DNA from 3 places in the Nesterenkonia maliinae genome. Region 2 is predicted to be linked to each of the others. Evidence: predicted binding sites of a transcription regulator. Region 2 holds the regulator's gene; each other region holds the start of a gene.

Region 1 (5,671 bases), on a different contig from region 2:
CAGAGTGCGGCGGGGCGCCCGTGATCAGGCGATCACATCATGCCGCCCATGCCGCCCATCGGGTCCATGCCCTCGGCACCGGCGCCGGCACCGTGCTTCTCCGGCTTGTCGGCGACGACGGCCTCGGTGGTGAGGAACAGCGAGGCGATGGAGGCGGCGTTCTGCAGAGCAGAGCGGGTCACCTTCACCGGATCGTTGACGCCTGCCTCGAGCAGGTTCTCGTAGACGCCGGTGGCGGCGTTGAGGCCGTGACCATCGGGGAGTCCGCGGACCTTCTCGGCCACGACGCCGGCTTCCATGCCGGCGTTGATGGCGATCTGCTTCAGCGGGGCCTCCACGGCGAACTTCACGATGTTCGCGCCGGTGGCCTCGTCTCCGCTGAGCTGCAGGGTGGCGAAGGCGCGGGCGCCGGCCTGGATCAGGGCCACGCCGCCGCCGGCGACGATTCCCTCATCCACAGCGGCCTTGGCGTTGCGCACGGCATCTTCGATGCGGTGCTTGCGCTCCTTGAGCTCGACCTCGGTGGCGGCGCCGGCCTTGATGACTGCCACGCCTCCGGCGAGCTTGGCCAGACGCTCCTGGAGCTTCTCGCGATCGTAGTCCGAGTCTGAGTTCTCGATCTCGGCCTTGATCTGGGCCACGCGACCGGCGATCTCGTCGGCCTCGCCGGCGCCTTCGACGATGGTGGTCTCGTCCTTGGTCACGACGACCTTGCGCGCGGTGCCGAGCAGCTCCAGCGTGGTGTTCTCCAGCTTCAGGCCGACCTCTTCGGCGATGACCTGACCGCCGGTGAGGATGGCGATGTCGGCCAGCATGGCCTTGCGGCGGTCACCGAATCCGGGAGCCTTGACGGCCACGGACTTGAAGGTGCCCTTGAGCTTGTTGACCACCAGCGCGGCCAGGGCCTCGCCTTCGACGTCCTCGGCGATGACCAGCAGCGGCTTGCCGGACTGCATGACCTGCTCGAGGACGCCGATGACGTCCTTGACCGAGGAGATCTTGGAGTTGGCGATGAGGATGTAGGGATCCTCCAGGACTGCTTCCTGGCGCTCTGCGTCGGTGACGAAGTAGCCGGAGAGGTAGCCCTTGTCGAAGCGCATGCCCTCGGTGAGCTCGAGCTCAAGACCGAAGGTGTTGGACTCCTCGACGGTGATGACGCCTTCCTTGCCGACCTTGTCCAGCGCCTGAGCGATCAGCTCACCGATCTGGGTGTCGCCGGCAGAGATGGAGGCGGTGGCAGCGATCTGCTCCGTGGTCTCGATCTCCTTGGCCGACTTGAACAGCTCCGCGGTCACGGATTCCACGGCGATGTCGATGCCGCGCTTGAGCGCCATCGGATCGGCGCCGGCCGCGACGTTGCGCAGGCCTTCCTTGACCAGGGCCTGGGCGAGGACGGTGGCGGTGGTGGTGCCGTCGCCAGCGACGTCGTCGGTCTTCTTGGCGACCTCCTTGACCAGCTCAGCGCCGATCTTCTCGTAGGGGTCGTCAAGGGTGATCTCTTTGGCGATCGAGACGCCGTCGTTGGTGATCGTGGGTGCACCCCAGGACTTCTCCAGCACGACGTTGCGGCCGCGGGGACCCAAGGTGACCTTGACGGCATCGGCGAGGACGTTCAGTCCGCGTTCGAGGCCGCGGCGGGCCTCTTCATCGAATGCAATAGTCTTTGCCATAGTGGCGCGTGTCCTTCCTGGACTCGGCTTATCTCAAGCCGTGGTGTGTGACTGTCAGACGTGTTCGCGTCTGCTGGGTCGAACCATTCCAGGTGCCCGCGACGGACGGCCGTTCCCGCGTCACCGGGAACATCTATATGGCCTCACCTGCTCAGGTTCCTCTAGCAGTCTCGACACGAGAGTGCTAAACCAATTTTTAGCACTCTCCCCTACCGAGTGCAAACCTCTGCGCCGATGGCAGATTGTGCCGCCGCAGACGGAACCGGCCCCGAACCTGACCTCCCAGCCGCGCAGGAACCAGACGGTACCCTTGAGGCGTGATTGAGCATAGAGATTCAGGCGTTTCCGCCGTGTACGAGGTCCGTCCGATCAGCCTGGAGGAGCACACCCGCTTCCTCGCAGATCAGCCGACCGCATCGTTCCTGCAGAACCCGCGCTGGCCCGCGGTGAAGAAGGAATGGCAGGCCGAAAGCCTTGGAGTCTTCGACGCCGGCTCAGGTGCCGGTTCCGCGCCGGTGGCCGCCGCGCTGGTGCTCTTCCGCCGACTTCCGATTCCGGCAGCCGTTCCGCTGCTCGGACGCAAGAAGCTCGCGTATATGGCTGAGGGCCCGGTCATGGACCCTGCCGCGGCGGAGCTGGAGCAGATCCTGCCGCCGCTGCTGACGCACCTGAAGTCCTCCGGAGCCTTCCTGATCCGCATGGGTCTGCCCTCCGTGCTGCGCCGCTGGGAGGCCAAGGAGGTCCGCCGGGCTCTCGCCGCCGGGGAGAACACTTCCATCGAGGAGCTCGAGCCGCTCGACGTCGATCCGGCCAGCGCCGCTCAGACCAGCCGCTGGCAGCAGCAGCTCCGGGCGCTGGGCTTCACGGCTCCGGCACCGAGCACCGACTTCGAGGCCGGCCAGCCGCAGTTCCAGGCGCGCATCCCGCTCACCGACGACGCCGGCGCCACGCTGCCCATCGACGACGTCCTGGCGCGCATGGACCAGTCCTCGCGCCGGCAGACCAAGAAGTCGACCCGCTCGGAGCTGACCGTGAGCGTCGGTGCTGAATCGGATCTGCCGGCCTGGCACGCGCTCTACGCCGAGACCGCCGACCGTGATGACTTCACCGGCCGCCCGCTCACCTACTTCCAGGACATGTACCGAGAGCTCAACGCCTCGCCGCTGAGCGAGTGCACGCTCTACTTGGCTCACTTCGAGGAGCAGCTGCTGGCCGCGGCGATCTACGTCCGGCAGGGCCAGTTCGCCTGGTACGTCTATGGCGCGTCCTCCTCGGAGGAGCGCAAGCGCTACGCCCCGCGCGCGCTGCAGCTGCGCCAGATCGAGGACTCCCTGGCCGCTGGCTGCCAGTGGTATGACCTGGGCGGGCTCAGTCCCTCACTCGATCCGGAGTACCCGCTGGCGGGGCTGACGCGGTTCAAGACCACCATGGGCGCCGACGTGGTCCAGACGCTCGGCGAATGGGACTACCCCGTCAATCCGCTGCTGGCCAGGGCGTTCAACCTGTACATGTCGCGGCGCTGAGCGGGCTGGCTGCCGGGGTCGCTGATCCGCCGAGCTGGTCAGGCCCTGCCAGTCAGGCGCAGCCGGTCAGCTGTCCTTGCGGCGCTCTTCCTCGAGGACGCGTCGGCCGATGCTGAAGGCGGTGTTCGCCGCGGGGACCGAGCAGTAGATGGCGCACTGCAGGAAGACCTCCTTGATCTGGTCCTCGGTGAGCCCGTTGCGCAGCGCCGCGCGGACGTGCATCTCAAGCTCCTCCCAGTAGCCTCCGGCGATCAGGGCGGTGAGCGTGATGACCGAGCGGGTCGGCCGGTCCAGGCCGGGCCGGGTCCAGATCGATCCCCACGCGTAGTTGGTGATCAGCTCCTGGAAGTCCTCGGTGAAGCTGTCTTTCTTCGCCTCCGCCCGGTCCACGTGGGCGTCCGAGAGCACCTCGCGGCGCACCTTCATGCCGTCCTGGTAGCTGGAATCAGTCATCGAGGAACTCCTTGAGCAGTCGGGCGGTGGCTTCGGGGGCTTCGGCCGGGGCCTGGTGGGCGACGCCGTCGAGCACTGCGGTCTGTGTGTGCGGGGCTGCAGCGAGGTCCTGCACCGCCGACGGCGGGCAGACCGGATCCTGTTCCCCGCTGATCACCAGCAGCGGCCGGGCCACGCCGGCGAGCTCGCCGGTGAGGTCGTAGCGGCCAAGGGCGCGGCAGGCCGCGGCATAGGAATGGCGGTCGGTGTGCTGCAGGGAGCGCAGCAGCCCGGTGACCACGGCGGGCTGTCGGGCCATGAATCCCGGGGCGAACCAGCGCTGCGCCGAGCCTTCGACCATGGTGGGGGTTCCTGCCTGAGCGACCAGGGCCGCGCGTTCGCTCCACATCTGTGGGTCACCGATCTTCGCGGCCGTGCAGAGGGCCGCGAGGCGGGTGAATCGTGTGTCGGGGCGCAGCGCCAGGGTTAGGCTGACGGTTCCGGCGATCGAGACTCCGGCGGCGTAGATCGGCAGGTCCGCGGGCACACCGTGGTTCCTGCTGAGCTCCGCGACGAGCTCCTCCACCGCGTCCGCGAGGTCAGAGATCTCGAAGGACTCGGTATACGCCTCCGCGTCGCCGTGGCCGGGCAGGTCCCACCCGATCAGCGTGTAGGTCTCCTGCAGGTGTGCCAGGGCGCTCTCCCAGAGGACCGACACGCTGGTCCCCAAGGAGGGGCCCAGCACCAGCAGCGGGCGGGTTCCGGCGCGCAGGTCCTCCACGGACCCGGAGAGCAGCTGCGGCGTCAGGGTCAGGGTGGCCCCTGGTGCTGACGCGGTGGGCTCAGTCCCGGTGGGCTCAGACACGTTCGGCTCAGACACGTTGGGCTCAGACAGGTTGGGCTCAGACTCTGTTGGCTCAGGCATGATCAGTGGATCCTTCCGGCTGGGCGGCGGTCTTGTTGAGCTTCTGCTGGTCGAGGTTCTGCTGGTTGAGGTCCGGCTGGTCGAAGTCTTGAACCGCGGCATCGATGAACTCCTGGGTCCGGCCCAGGTACTGCCGCGGGTCGAGCAGCCGGTCGAGATCAGCGGCACCGGCCTGCTCCCCGAGCTGATCCTCCAGCAGCGGGCGCAGCCCGAGACCTTCGAGGGCGCTGCGCTTCACCACGTCCTGCAGCGCCGTGCGTCCTCCGGGGAAGGAATCACCCAGGCGCGCCATCAGCCGTTCGCTCAGCACGGCGTCGCCGCTGAGCCGCAGGTTCGTCGTCATTGCGTCGGGGCGCACCACCAGTCCCTCGAAGAGCTCTGCGGCGCGGGTGGCGGCACCGCCGCCGAGCCGGGTCAGCTCGACCAGACTCGGCCATTCGGCGTGCCAGGCTCCCGCCGGGCGTTCATCCTCGGCGGTAACCGCCGCCAGGTAGAGCGTGCTCAGCTGAGCCGGCGCGCTCAGCGCCGCGGAGCGGATCAGCGTGGCGAGCACCGGGTTCTGCTTCTGCGGCATCGCGGAGGAGCCACCGCGGCCCGGCGCGGCGGGTTCACGCAGCTCGGCGATCTCGGGGCGCTGGAGCGTGAGCACATCTCCGGCGGCCTTCCCCAGTGCCGCGAGGACGCCGGCGAGTGCGGAGCCGAGGTCCAGGACCACCTGGCGCTGCGTGTGCCAGGGCCGGCCCATCGGGTCCAGGCCCAGTCGGGCCGCAAGATCATGGGTCAGCTGCGCTGTCTGCTGAGCGCCGAGGGCGTCGCTCATCGAGGCCTGGGTGCCTGCGGCTCCGCCCCACTGCAGCGGCAGCTTCGCCGCGGCCAGCTCCAGCCGTCGGATCGCCTGGGTCAGCCCGTCGAGCCAGCCTGCACAGCGCAGCCCGAAGGTCGTCGGCAGTGCGTGCTGGGTCAGCGACCGGGCGACACAGACGGTGTCCCGATGTTCCCGGCTGAGCCTGCTCATCGCCGCGCCGGCTCGACGCGTCTCGGTCAGGACCACAGCCGCGGCGTCCCGGCACACCAGCATCAGCGCCGTGTCGAGGATGTCCTGGCTGGTGGCCCCGCGGTGC
Region 2 (5,671 bases):
GTCCGAGTACAACCTCGATCTGATCTCCACCGCCCCCAACGTGGTCTACGAGGTCACCGCTGAGGACGGCGAGGTCCACCGGGTGACCAACCCCTCGGAGTTCCCCGAGGGCAAGGTCACCGAGATCCGCGAGCCGGTCGTGGACGCCACCGTGATCGTGCCCGCCGAGTTCATCGGCCCGGTCATGGAGCTCTGCCAGTCCCGGCGCGGCACCATGGAAGGCATGGACTACCTCTCCGCGGAGCGCGTGGAGATCCGCTACAAGATGCCGCTGGCCGAGATCGTCTTCGACTTCTTCGACCAGCTGAAGTCCCGGACCAAGGGCTATGCCTCGCTGAACTGGCAGGGCGTCGGCCAGCAGGCCGCCGACCTTGTCAAGGTCGACATCCTGCTCCAAGGCGACCAGGTCGATGCATTCTCCGCGATCACCCACCGCGACTCCGCCTATGCCTATGGGGTGAAGATGGCCTCCCGGCTCAAGGAGCTCATCCCGCGCCAGCAGTTCGAGGTCCCGATCCAGGCCGCCATCGGCTCCCGGATCATCGCCCGTGAGAACATCCGCGCGATCCGCAAGGACGTGCTCTCCAAGTGCTACGGCGGCGACATCAGCCGTAAGCGCAAGCTGCTGGAGAAGCAGAAGGAGGGCAAGAAGCGGATGAAGATGGTCGGCACCGTGGAGGTCCCGCAGGAGGCCTTCATCGCCGCGCTGTCTTCGGACGAGGACGCCGGCAAGGAGAAGGCCGGGAAGAAGTAGGCTTTGCCCTCCACACTTCCCCTCGGCGACCCGGTTCCCGCCGACGGCGGGTTCCCCGCCGCCGTGCAGCAGGCGCTTCCCGCGCGCGCCGAAGCGCCCTTCGGCCTCTACGTCCACATCCCGTTCTGCAGCGTGCGCTGCGGCTACTGCGACTTCAACACCTATACCGCCGAGGACCTGGGTCCCGGCGCCTCCCAGGTGTCTTACCCGGACACGCTGATCTCTGAACTGGTCTTCGCCCGCTCGGTGCTCGAGAAGATGGGCGCCCCGGAACGGCCGCTCTCCACGGTGTTCTTCGGCGGCGGCACCCCGACGCTGCTCCCGGCGGGGGAGCTCGCCCGGATCCTCACCCGGGCCCGTGAGCTCTTCGGCTTCCGGCCCGGCGCTGAGATCACCACGGAGGCGAACCCCGACACGGTCACCGCCGAGACCGCGCAGGTCCTGGCCGACGCCGGCTTCACCCGGCTCAGCCTCGGCATGCAGTCCGCCGTGCCGCATGTGCTTCAGACCCTCGACCGGACCCACGACCCCGCCAACGTCGAGCGTGCGGTCCACGCCGCGCGCACCGCAGGACTCCAGGTCAGCCTGGACCTGATCTCCGGAACCCCGGGGGAGAGCCTCGAGGACTGGCGCACCAGCCTGGAACACGCGGTGGCCCTGGCCCCGGACCACATCTCGGCGTACTCGCTGATCATCGAAGAGGGCACCGCGATGGCGGCGAAGATCAAGCGCGGCGTGCTGCCCGACATCGACCCCGACGACCAGGCCGACAAATACCTGCTCACCGACGAGGTGCTCAGCGCCGCCGGACTGCACTGGTACGAGGTCTCGAACTTCTCCACCAGCGCCGCGACCCGCTCGGAGCACAACCTGAACTACTGGGTGGACTCCGACTGGTGGGGCGCGGGTCCCGGGGCCCACTCGCACATGGCCGGACTGCGCTGGTGGAACGTGAAGCACCCCGCCGCCTACGCCCAGCGGCTCTCCACCGGCGCCACCCCGGGACACGGCCGGGAACAGCTGGCCGATGAGGACAAGACCCTGGAGCACCTGATGCTGCGGCTGCGCCTGGCCGAGGGCCTGGACGTGGCGGGGTTCAACGCGCTCCCGGAGCTGCGCCGCAGCCACGGCGAGAAGATCAGCGCCAAGAGCCTGCAGTCGCTGGTGCACGACGGCTTGATCCACGACGACGCCGCGCGGCCCAGCACTGCACATCCGCAGGGGCGAGCGGTGCTCACCCTGCGCGGGCGGCTGCTGGCCGATGCCGTGACCCGGCGACTGGCTCCCTAGCAGCCTTCCCAGGCGCGCAGCGGTTCAGTGGATCAGGCGGAGATTCAGCGGGTAGCGGTAGGGGCGGCCCTTATTGCACTGGATGCCGGCGACGAGCCCGGAGAGGGTCATATAGATCCAGAGCAGCACAGCGACGATGCCGAAGGCCCAACCGATTCCGGGAACCAGTGCGAGGATGTAGCAGGCGAGCATCACCGCCGTCAGTGGGAGGGTGAAGTTCAGCGCCTCCTTGGACTCCTGGGCGGTGAAGGGGCCGCGGTCGCGGTAGACCAGATACACCGCGAGGGCCGGAAAGCAGCCGATGAGCGCGCCGAAGTGCGAGAGCGTGGCCCAGCGCCGATCCTCTGCGGGGGTCAGCGGTGCCGCGGCGACGGAGGAACCCTTCAGGCGTGCAGATGCGTCCGCTCCAGCGTCCTCGCTCGACCGGTCACCCTGGGGTTTCTGATTATGCGCCACTGCACCTCCGTGATTGCGGCGCTGAAAGTTCAGCACCTGGCCGTTCCCGCTCGCAAGTCTAGTGACTCACCCTGGACATCCACTGGCCTCCCTGGGCGTGTCGGCGCCCGGGTTCTGTGAAATCCGTCGCAGCGACTCGGATCCTCGGGCTCAGGTGCGGGTGCTCACGGCTCCACCGTGACGAAGTCGATGAGCTCCTCCACCCGGCCCAGCAGCGCGGGCTCAAGGTCCGCGTAGCTGTTGACCTGCGCGAGGATCCGCTTCCAGCCGTGCGCGATGTCACGCTGGTTCGCGTGCGGCCAGCCCAGCGCCTGCAGCGTGCCGATCTTGATGTCCTGGCTGCGCGGAATGTCCGGCCACCGGGTCAGCCCGAGCAGCTGCGGCTTCACGGCCTGCCAGACGTCCACGTAGGGGTGGCCCAACACTGCGATGTTGCCCTTTGCGCCCTGTTGCTGCATGACCTCACGAGCGATCCGGGACTCCTTGGATCCCGGGACTAGGTGGTCCAGCAGCACCCCGACCCGGCGCTGCGGCCCGGGCCCGAACGCGCGGATCGCGCCGAGGAGGTCATCGGCCCCGTGCAGCGGCTCCACGACGATGCCTTCGATCCGCAGATCCTCACCCCAGACCTTCTCCACCAGCTCCGCGTCGTGGGTGCCCTCGACCCAGATCCTGGAGGCCCGCGCGACTCGCGCCGGAGCGTTGGAGACCGCGACCGAGCCCGAGGCTGTCCGGGTGGGCTTCGGCGCGGCGGCCCGGGGAGTGGGGGGTGTCAGCTCCACGGGTTCGCCCTCGTAGAGGAACCCGTGTCCCAGCGGAAAGGAGCGGACCTTGCCGCGGCGATCCTCGAGGCTCACCACGTGGACGCCGCCGGAGGCCTCCACCGAGATGATGGCACCGACCCAGCCGGACTCCACCTCCTCGATCACGGCGCCGTAGTCGGCGGGCATGGCGGAGACCTTGCGGAGCTGGCTCTGGCGGAGCCGGGAGAGGTCCTGTGCACCCCAGCTCGGGGTGGAGGAGGGACGCCAGTCGGGGAGGTGCGGAGCGCTCATGATCACCCATTGTAGAATTGGCACTTGTACTCGAAGAGTGCCAGAGGGTCAGGAGGTGCCACACGTACATGTCAGACACCCGTCGACTGCAGGTCCTGCGTGCCATCGTGGAGGACTACGTCCACACCCGGGAGCCCGTCGGGTCTCGGGCACTGGTGGAACGCCACGACCTGGAGGTCTCCCCAGCCACGATCCGCAATGACATGGCCCACCTCGAGGAGGAGGGCCTGATCGCCGCCCCGCACACCTCCGCCGGGCGCATTCCCACCGACCTCGGCTACCGACGGTTCGTGGACAAGATCACCGAGGTGCGCCCGCTCTCGGCCGCCGAGCGCCGCGCCATGGACACCCTGCTCGAGACCGCCGATGACCACGACGCGATGCTCGAGCACACCGTGCGGCTGCTCGCGATGCTCACCAACCAGGTCGCGGTGATCCAGCATCCGCAGCGCTCCACTGCGAAGATCCGACACATCGACGTCGTCTCGATGTCCTCGCACAAGGTGCTGACCATCGTGATCCTCTCCTCCGGGAAGGTCGAGCAGCGGATGGTCACCCTCGCCGACGCCATCGGCGACGATTCGCTGCACCGGATCGCCCAGGTCCTCTCCACCGAGCTGCATCAGCGCTCGATCTCAGCCCTGCCGCTGCCCACCGACACCCTGATCAGCCGGGTGGAGCCGATGCTGCGACCGTCGATGGCGATCATCGCCCAGTCGGTGGAGACGATCCTGGAGTCAGGCCGCGTGGATCGCATCATCATGGCCGGGACTGCTAACCTCGCCAGGTCGGGCCGCGACCTCGGTCCCTCCATCGGACCCATTCTTGAAGCGCTCGAGGAACAAGTCGTGCTGCTTCGACTGTTGACAGAGATGGAGCAGGACCGACGTGGTCTCTCCATCCGCATCGGACACGAGACCAGCCACGATTCGCTGATCGAGACCGCTGTCGTCGCAGCAGAGTACGGCGCCCATACGGGGGCCGAAGGAGCCAAGCTCGGCGTCGTCGGTCCGACCCGCATGGACTACGGCTCCACCATGTCCGCGGTGCGCGCAATGGCGCGCTACCTGTCCCGAATTCTTTCCGAAGGGTGAACGTCCACGAAGATGACGACTGACTATTACGAGGCGCTCGGCGTCAGCCGCTCGGCGTCCACCGAAGAGATCAAGAAGGCCTATCGCAAGCAGGCCCGGAAGCTTCACCCCGACGTGAACCCCTCCGACGACGCCGCCGAGCAGTTCAAGGTGCTCGGCCGCGCCTACGAGGTGCTCTCCGACCCGCAGAAGCGGCAGAACTACGACGCCACCGGCGACGAGAACGGCCGCTCCGGCTTCCCCGGTGGAGCAGGGGGCGCCGGCTTCGGCGGCTTCGGCGACATCTTCGAGACGTTCTTCGGCGGGGGAGGCGGAGGCCCCGCCTCACGCACCCGCCGCGGCCAGGACTCGCTGATTCGGGTCCGCATCGACCTGCGCGACGCTGTGTTCGGCACCACCAAGGAGGTGGAGCTGGAGACCGCGGTGACCTGCACCGTCTGCGACGGCTCCTGCACCCGCAAGGGCACGCACCCGACCACCTGCCCGGACTGCCACGGCCAGGGCCAGGTCCAGCGCCCGATGCGCTCGATCCTGGGCACCGTCATCCAGACCCAGACCTGTGCTCGCTGCGCCGGCTTCGGCAACATCATCGAAGACCCCTGCCAGGAGTGCGACGGTCAGGGTCGGGTGCGCGAACGCAAGTCCCTGAAGGTCAAGGTCCCGGCAGGCGTGGACCGCGGCAACCGGATCCACCTGGCCGGAGAGGGCGAGGCCGGACTGGCCGGCGGTCCTTCCGGCGACCTGTTCATCGAGGTCGAGGTCAAGCAGCACGAGGTCTTCACCCGCCGCGGCAACGACCTGCACGCCACCGTCTCGATCCCGATGACCGCGGCGGCCCTGGGCACCACGGTCGGCCTGGACACCTTCGACGGCGACGAGGAGCTCACCGTGAAGCCGGGCACCCAGTCCGGTGAGGTGCTCACGCTCAAGGAGCGCGGTGTGACCCACCTGCGCGGTGGCGGTCGCGGTGCGCTGAAGGTCCACCTCAAGGTCGAGACCCCCACCAAGGTCTCCGAGCGCGA
Region 3 (5,671 bases), on a different contig from region 2:
ATCACCGGCACGTCGAGCTCGTAGATGAACTCCTTGAGGTTCAGCGGGTCACCGTTCTGGGCGACGTGCTCGGCCGAGACGGTGGTGCCGCGGATGACGAACATGTCCACGCCGGCCTCGATGACCGTGCGGTAGAACTCCTGGGTGCGCTGAGGTGTCAGCGAGCCCGAGACGACGACGCCGGCCTCACGGATCTCGGCCAGCCGTGCGGTGATCAGCTCGGCCTTGATCGGCTCGGAGTAGAGCTGCTGCAGCCGACGGGTGTTCTCCGCGGAGACCTCGTCGGCGCCCAGTGCCGCGATCTCCGCAAGCACCGGCTCCGGGTCCTCGTAGCGGGTCCAGAGACCCTCGAGGTTGAGGACCCCGAGACCGCCCTGCCGGCCCAGCTCGATGGCCGTGGCCGGTGACATGACCGAGTCCATCGGCGCACCGATCACGGGCATGGAGAAGTTGTACGCGTCGATGCGCCAGTCCAGACTCACGTCTGCGGGGCTGCGAGTGCGTCGGTTCGGGACGATGGCGACATCGTCCAGAGCCCAGGCCCGGCGACCGTTCTTCGCCAGGCCGATGGGGATCTCGTTGCTCAAAGCTGCTCCTTTACTAGCGCCGGTAGTTCGGCGCTTCCACCGTCATCATGATGTCATGCGGGTGCGATTCCTTGAGTCCGGCAGAGGTGATCCGCACGAACTTGCCCTTGTACTTCAGCTCGTCGATGGTGTGCGCGCCCACGTAGAACATGGTCTGCCGCAGGCCTCCGGTGAGCTGGTGGAACACCACCTCGAGCGGGCCGCGGTATGGCACCTGGCCCTCGATGCCCTCGGGGATGAGCTTCTCATCGGTGGGCACATCCGCCTGGAAGTACCGGTCCTTGGAGAAGGAGGTGTTCTTTCCTCGGGTCTGCATCGCACCCATGGAGCCCATGCCGCGGTAGGCCTTGAACTGCTTGCCGTTGTAGAACACCAGGTCCCCGGGGGACTCGGCGGAGCCTGCCAGCAGCGAGCCGAGCATCACCGAGTCGGCACCGGCGACCAGCGCCTTGCCGATGTCACCGGAGTGCTGCAGGCCGCCGTCGGCGATCAACGGAACCCCGGCGGGGATGGCCGCCTTGGATGCTTCGTAGATGGCGGTGACCTGGGGCACGCCGACGCCGGCGACGATGCGCGTGGTGCAGATGGAGCCCGGTCCGACGCCGACCTTGACCGCGTCGGCTCCAGCGTCGATGATCGCCTGGGCCCCCTCGCGGGTGGCCGCCTGGCCGCCGATGACATCGACCCCGGCCGCAGCGGGTTCGGCCTTGAGCCGGGCGATCATGTCCAGCACGCCGCGGGTGTGGCCGTTGGCGGTGTCCACCACCAGAGCATCCACCCCGGCGTCGATCAGGGTCATGGCGCGCTCGAAGCCCTCGCCGAAGAAGCCCACGGCGGCGCCGACGCGCAGTCTGCCCTCTTCGTCCTTGGTGGCCTGGGGGTAGCGGTCGGCCTTGTCGAAGTCCTTGATGGTGATGAGTCCCTGGAGCACGCCGTGGTCATCGACCAGCGGCAGCTTCTCCACGCGGTGCTCGGAGAAGATCCGCAGCACCTCTTCGTTGGGGATCCCGACGTGGGCGGTGATCAGCGGCTGCGGGGTCATCTTCTCGTAGACCTTGGTGGTCAGGTACTGCTCATGCGGGATGAACCGGGTGTCGCGGTTGGTGATGATGCCCAGCAGCTTGGACTCGCCGTCGACCACGGGGAGGCCGGAGACCCGGTAGTGGGCGCAGAGCTCGTCGAGGTCAGCGATGGTCGCGTCCGGGGTGATCGTCACCGGGTCGCTGATCATGCCTGACTCGGACCGCTTGACCTTGTCCACCTGGCGGGCCTGATCCTCGATGGAGAGGTTGCGGTGCAGGATGCCGATCCCACCCTGGCGGGCCATGGCGATGGCCATCGGCGCCTCAGTGACGGTGTCCATCGCGGCCGAGGCGACCGGGGACTGCAGCACGATGTTCCGGGAGAACCGGGTCGCGGTGTCTGCTTCGGAGGGGATGACGTCGGTCGCGCCGGGGAGCAGCAGGACGTCGTCGTAGGTCAGTCCGACGAAGCCGAAGGGATCGTGCTCCGCGGCGCCGGCCGCGCTCGGCTGCTGATGAGGTTCAGTCACGGTGGTGCCTCTCGAGGTCGAAAGCGTTTGGCTCAGCGTCAAGTCTACGTCCCGTCCGCGTCCGCCCGGAGCCAAAGCTTTAGCACTCTGCTTGACCGAGTGCTAAGCCCGTCTATAAAGTTTCACCTAGCACTCGAGACCCTCGGGTGCCAGCTTGTCTGCGGGTCGTCAACCCGCGGATATCAGCCTGACGGGGCACCATCCGGCACCGCGACGACGGTTGGCCACTCCCAAGGCGTGCGACAGATTTCGGCTCGTCGAGCACCCCGGACGCACCGGGAGGCTCAGCACGGGCCTGTGCTGATAAACCGAATCCACACCACGCAAAGGAGAGTACTGACGTGTCAGTCTCCATCAAGCCTCTCGAGGATCGCATCGTTGTTCGCCCCCTGGAAGCAGAGCAGACCACCGCTTCCGGTCTGGTCATCCCCGACACCGCCAAGGAGAAGCCCCAGGAGGGCAAGGTCGTCGCCGTGGGCCCAGGTCGCTTCGACGAGAAGGGCAAGCGCATCCCGGTTGACGTCTCCGAGGGCGACGTCGTCATCTACTCCAAGTTCGGCGGCACCGAGGTCAAGGTCAGCGGCGAAGAGTACCTCGTGCTCAACGCCCGCGACGTCCTCGCCATCATCGAGAAGTAAGAACGGACCGCTGAAGGCTCTTCACGGACCTCATCACGATCCGATTCTCACCCTCTCAAAGGAGCAGTAACCCATGGCAAAGCAGCTTGAATTCAGTGATGCTGCACGCCGCGCTCTGGAAGCCGGCATCGATAAGCTTGCAGACACGGTCAAGGTCACGCTCGGCCCGAAAGGCCGCAATGTAGTCCTGGACAAGTCCTGGGGCGCACCGACCATCACCAACGACGGCGTCACCATCGCCCGTGAGGTGGAGGTCGAGGACCCCTATGAGAACCTTGGCGTGCAGCTGGCCAAGGAAGTCGCCACCAAGACCAACGACGTCGCTGGCGACGGCACCACCACCGCAACGGTCCTGGCCCAGGCCCTGGTCAAGGAAGGCCTGCGCAACGTCGCGGCCGGTGCGGCACCCAGCGAGATCAAGCGCGGCATCGAGACCTCGGTCGCCGCTGTGACCCGCCGTCTGCGCGAGAACGCTCGCGACGTCGAGGGCCAGCAGGTCGCCAACGTGGCCGCGATCTCCGCGCAGAACGACGAGGTCGGTGAACTCCTGGCTCGTGCATTCGACGCAGTGGGCACCGACGGCGTGATCACCATCGAAGAGGGGTCCTCGACCTCCACCGAGCTGGAGATCACCGAGGGCATGCAGTTCGACAAGGGCTACCTGTCCCCGCACTTCGTCACCGATCCTGAGCGCCAGGAAGCGGTCATCGAAGATCCGCTGATCCTGATCAACCAGGGCAAGATCTCCAACATGGCAGAGTTCCTGCCGGTGCTGGAGAAGGTCCTGCAGGCCAAGCGCCCGCTGTTCATCATCGCCGAGGATGTCGAGGGCGAGGCCCTCTCCACCCTGGTGGTCAACAAGCTGCGCGGCACGCTCAACGTGGTCGCGGTGAAGGCTCCCGGCTTCGGGGACCGCCGCAAGGCCATGCTTGAGGACATCGCAGTGCTCACCGGTGGACAGGTCATCTCTCCTGATCTGGGCCTGAAGCTCGATCAGGTCGATCTGGAATCACTGGGCACCGCACGTCGGGTGACCGTGACCAAGGATGCGACCACCATCGTCGACGGCGCCGGGTCCAAGGAAGATGTGGACGCTCGCGCGGCCACCATCAAGGCCCAGGCCGACGCCTCTGACTCCGAGTGGGATCGCGAGAAGCTCCAGGAGCGTCTCGCGAAGCTCTCCGGCGGCATCGGCGTCATCAAGGTCGGCGCTGCCACCGAGGTGGAGCTCAAGGAGCGCAAGCACCGCATCGAAGATGCCGTCTCCTCCACCCGTGCGGCTCTGGAAGAGGGCATCGTGGCCGGCGGCGGCACGGCGCTGATCAACGCCCTCTCCGTGCTGGATGAGGACGAGGACGTTCAGGCGCTCTCCGGAGACGCCGCAGCCGCTGTGGGCATCGTCCGCCGAGCGCTGGTCCAGCCGCTGCGCTGGATCGCTCAGAACGCCGGCGAGGACGGCTTCGTCGTCGCCTCCAAGGTCTCTGAGCTTGAGCCGAACCACGGCTTCAACGCCAAGACCGGTGTCTACGGCGATCTGATCGCCGACGGCGTCATCGACCCGGTGAAGGTCACGCGCTCTGCTCTGCAGAACGCCGCCTCCATCGCGGCCCTGGTGCTGACCACCGAGACCCTCGTGGTCGAGAAGAAGGACGAGGACGAGGATCACTGATCTCGTCTGACTCCTCACACGTGGGGCCCTGACCGTTCTCGGTCAGGGCCCCACGTGTGTCTGCAGCGGCCGATTCGGCCGCGGCCGCCGGTGCGAAGACCTCGCCTCCCGGCGACTACTCCAGCTGGGCGAGCTGCAGCACCAGCGGGAAGGCGAGGAAGGCGACCAAGTCGAGCAGCAGGTGGGCGACCACCAGCGGCATGACTCGTCCGTAGCGGTGATAGAGCCACCCGAAGATGACCCCCATGAGCAGGTTCCCGATGCCCGGTCCGAAGCCCTGGTAGAGGTGATAGGCCCCGCGCAGCACCGCTGCGGCGAGGATGATCATCCAGATGCTCACCCGGGGCCAGATCCTGCGGGCGCGGTCGAAGAGGTAGGCCACCATGATCACCTCTTCGAGCAGCGAATGCCGCAGCGCTGCCAGGATCAGCACCGGGGAGGTCCACCAATGCTCCCCGACGTCGGCCGGGATGATCTCGGTGGTGATCCCCGCCGCCCGTCCTGCTCCGTAGACCACCAGGGTGCCCAGCCCGATGATCAGGAAGAGCCCGACGCCGAGGCTCAGGTCCCGCATGGGTCGGCGCAGGTCCAGTCCGAAGCGCCGAAACGGGTTCATCCCATGCAGGAAGAACAGATAGAAGACCAGCGCCACCGGGAAGAGTGCGAACAGCGAGTCCAGCACCTGATAGCTGAGATCGAAGAACTCCGCGCGGGACCGCGAGGTCTGTACGGTGGCGCTCTGCTCGGCCAGCGGCGCCAGGCTCAGCCGTTCGGCCAGCTGCAGCACCGCGTAGACGGCGGATCGGCCCAGCGAGAGACCCAGCACGATGGCGAGCTCCCAGCCCAGGAAGCGCCGCGACACCGGCAGGCCCGCTCCCGACGGGGCGGCAGAGCCGGCGGTCGGGCCGGCAGCGTGGCGGGCAGCGGGCGCGGCGTCAGGCCCGGGGGCGCTGGCTGGCTGTGGACCGGAGACCTCCGGCGTCGTTGGCTTCACGCTCAAGAGTCTAGGTCTGCTGGGAGCCGGTGGGTGTGGTCAGATGGAAGGTATGACTGAGACCTACACCCTGCTCGCCGTCTGCACCGGCAACATCTGCCGCTCCCCCGCCATGGATCGCCTGCTGGCGCATGTCTTTGCGACCCAGGACGACATCGCGGTGCTCTCGGCCGGCACGCACGCTCATGTCGGAGATGACATGGAGGCCCAGATGAAGGATCGGCTGGCCCA

What was found. Region 2 encodes HrcA, which represses chaperone genes, less so after heat shock. Its sites were predicted from a motif close to TTNGCACTCGNNNNNNNCGAGTGCNAA; they were not measured.
Region 1: a site for HrcA is predicted at 1,867-1,893, ahead of groL (chaperonin GroEL). Genes of this name have one in related genera too.
Region 3: a site for HrcA is predicted at 2,219-2,245, ahead of groES (co-chaperone GroES). Genes of this name have one in related genera too.

Annotation. Positions count from the first base shown of each region.
Region 1 covers NZ_JBIMEY010000003.1:353,456-359,126, forward strand. The annotation lists gene groL (chaperonin GroEL) at 33-1,670, opposite strand; gene ACHAA4_RS08600 (lipid II:glycine glycyltransferase FemX) at 1,988-3,193, shown strand; gene pcaC (4-carboxymuconolactone decarboxylase) at 3,260-3,646, opposite strand; gene ACHAA4_RS08610 (alpha/beta fold hydrolase) at 3,639-4,550, opposite strand; gene ACHAA4_RS08615 (lyase family protein) at 4,543-5,671, opposite strand, start outside.
Region 2 covers NZ_JBIMEY010000001.1:600,372-606,042, reverse strand. The annotation lists gene lepA (translation elongation factor 4) at 1-754, shown strand, start outside; gene hemW (radical SAM family heme chaperone HemW) at 758-2,044, shown strand; gene ACHAA4_RS02800 (DUF4870 domain-containing protein) at 2,069-2,500, opposite strand; gene ACHAA4_RS02795 (DUF3097 domain-containing protein) at 2,665-3,555, opposite strand; gene hrcA (heat-inducible transcriptional repressor HrcA) at 3,624-4,649, shown strand; gene dnaJ (molecular chaperone DnaJ) at 4,662-5,671, shown strand, end outside.
Region 3 covers NZ_JBIMEY010000003.1:117,982-123,652, forward strand. The annotation lists gene ACHAA4_RS07445 (GuaB3 family IMP dehydrogenase-related protein) at 1-587, opposite strand, end outside; gene guaB (IMP dehydrogenase) at 601-2,139, opposite strand; gene groES (co-chaperone GroES) at 2,481-2,777, shown strand; gene groL (chaperonin GroEL) at 2,851-4,446, shown strand; gene ACHAA4_RS07465 (CPBP family intramembrane glutamic endopeptidase) at 4,562-5,440, opposite strand; gene ACHAA4_RS07470 (arsenate reductase/protein-tyrosine-phosphatase family protein) at 5,484-5,671, shown strand, end outside.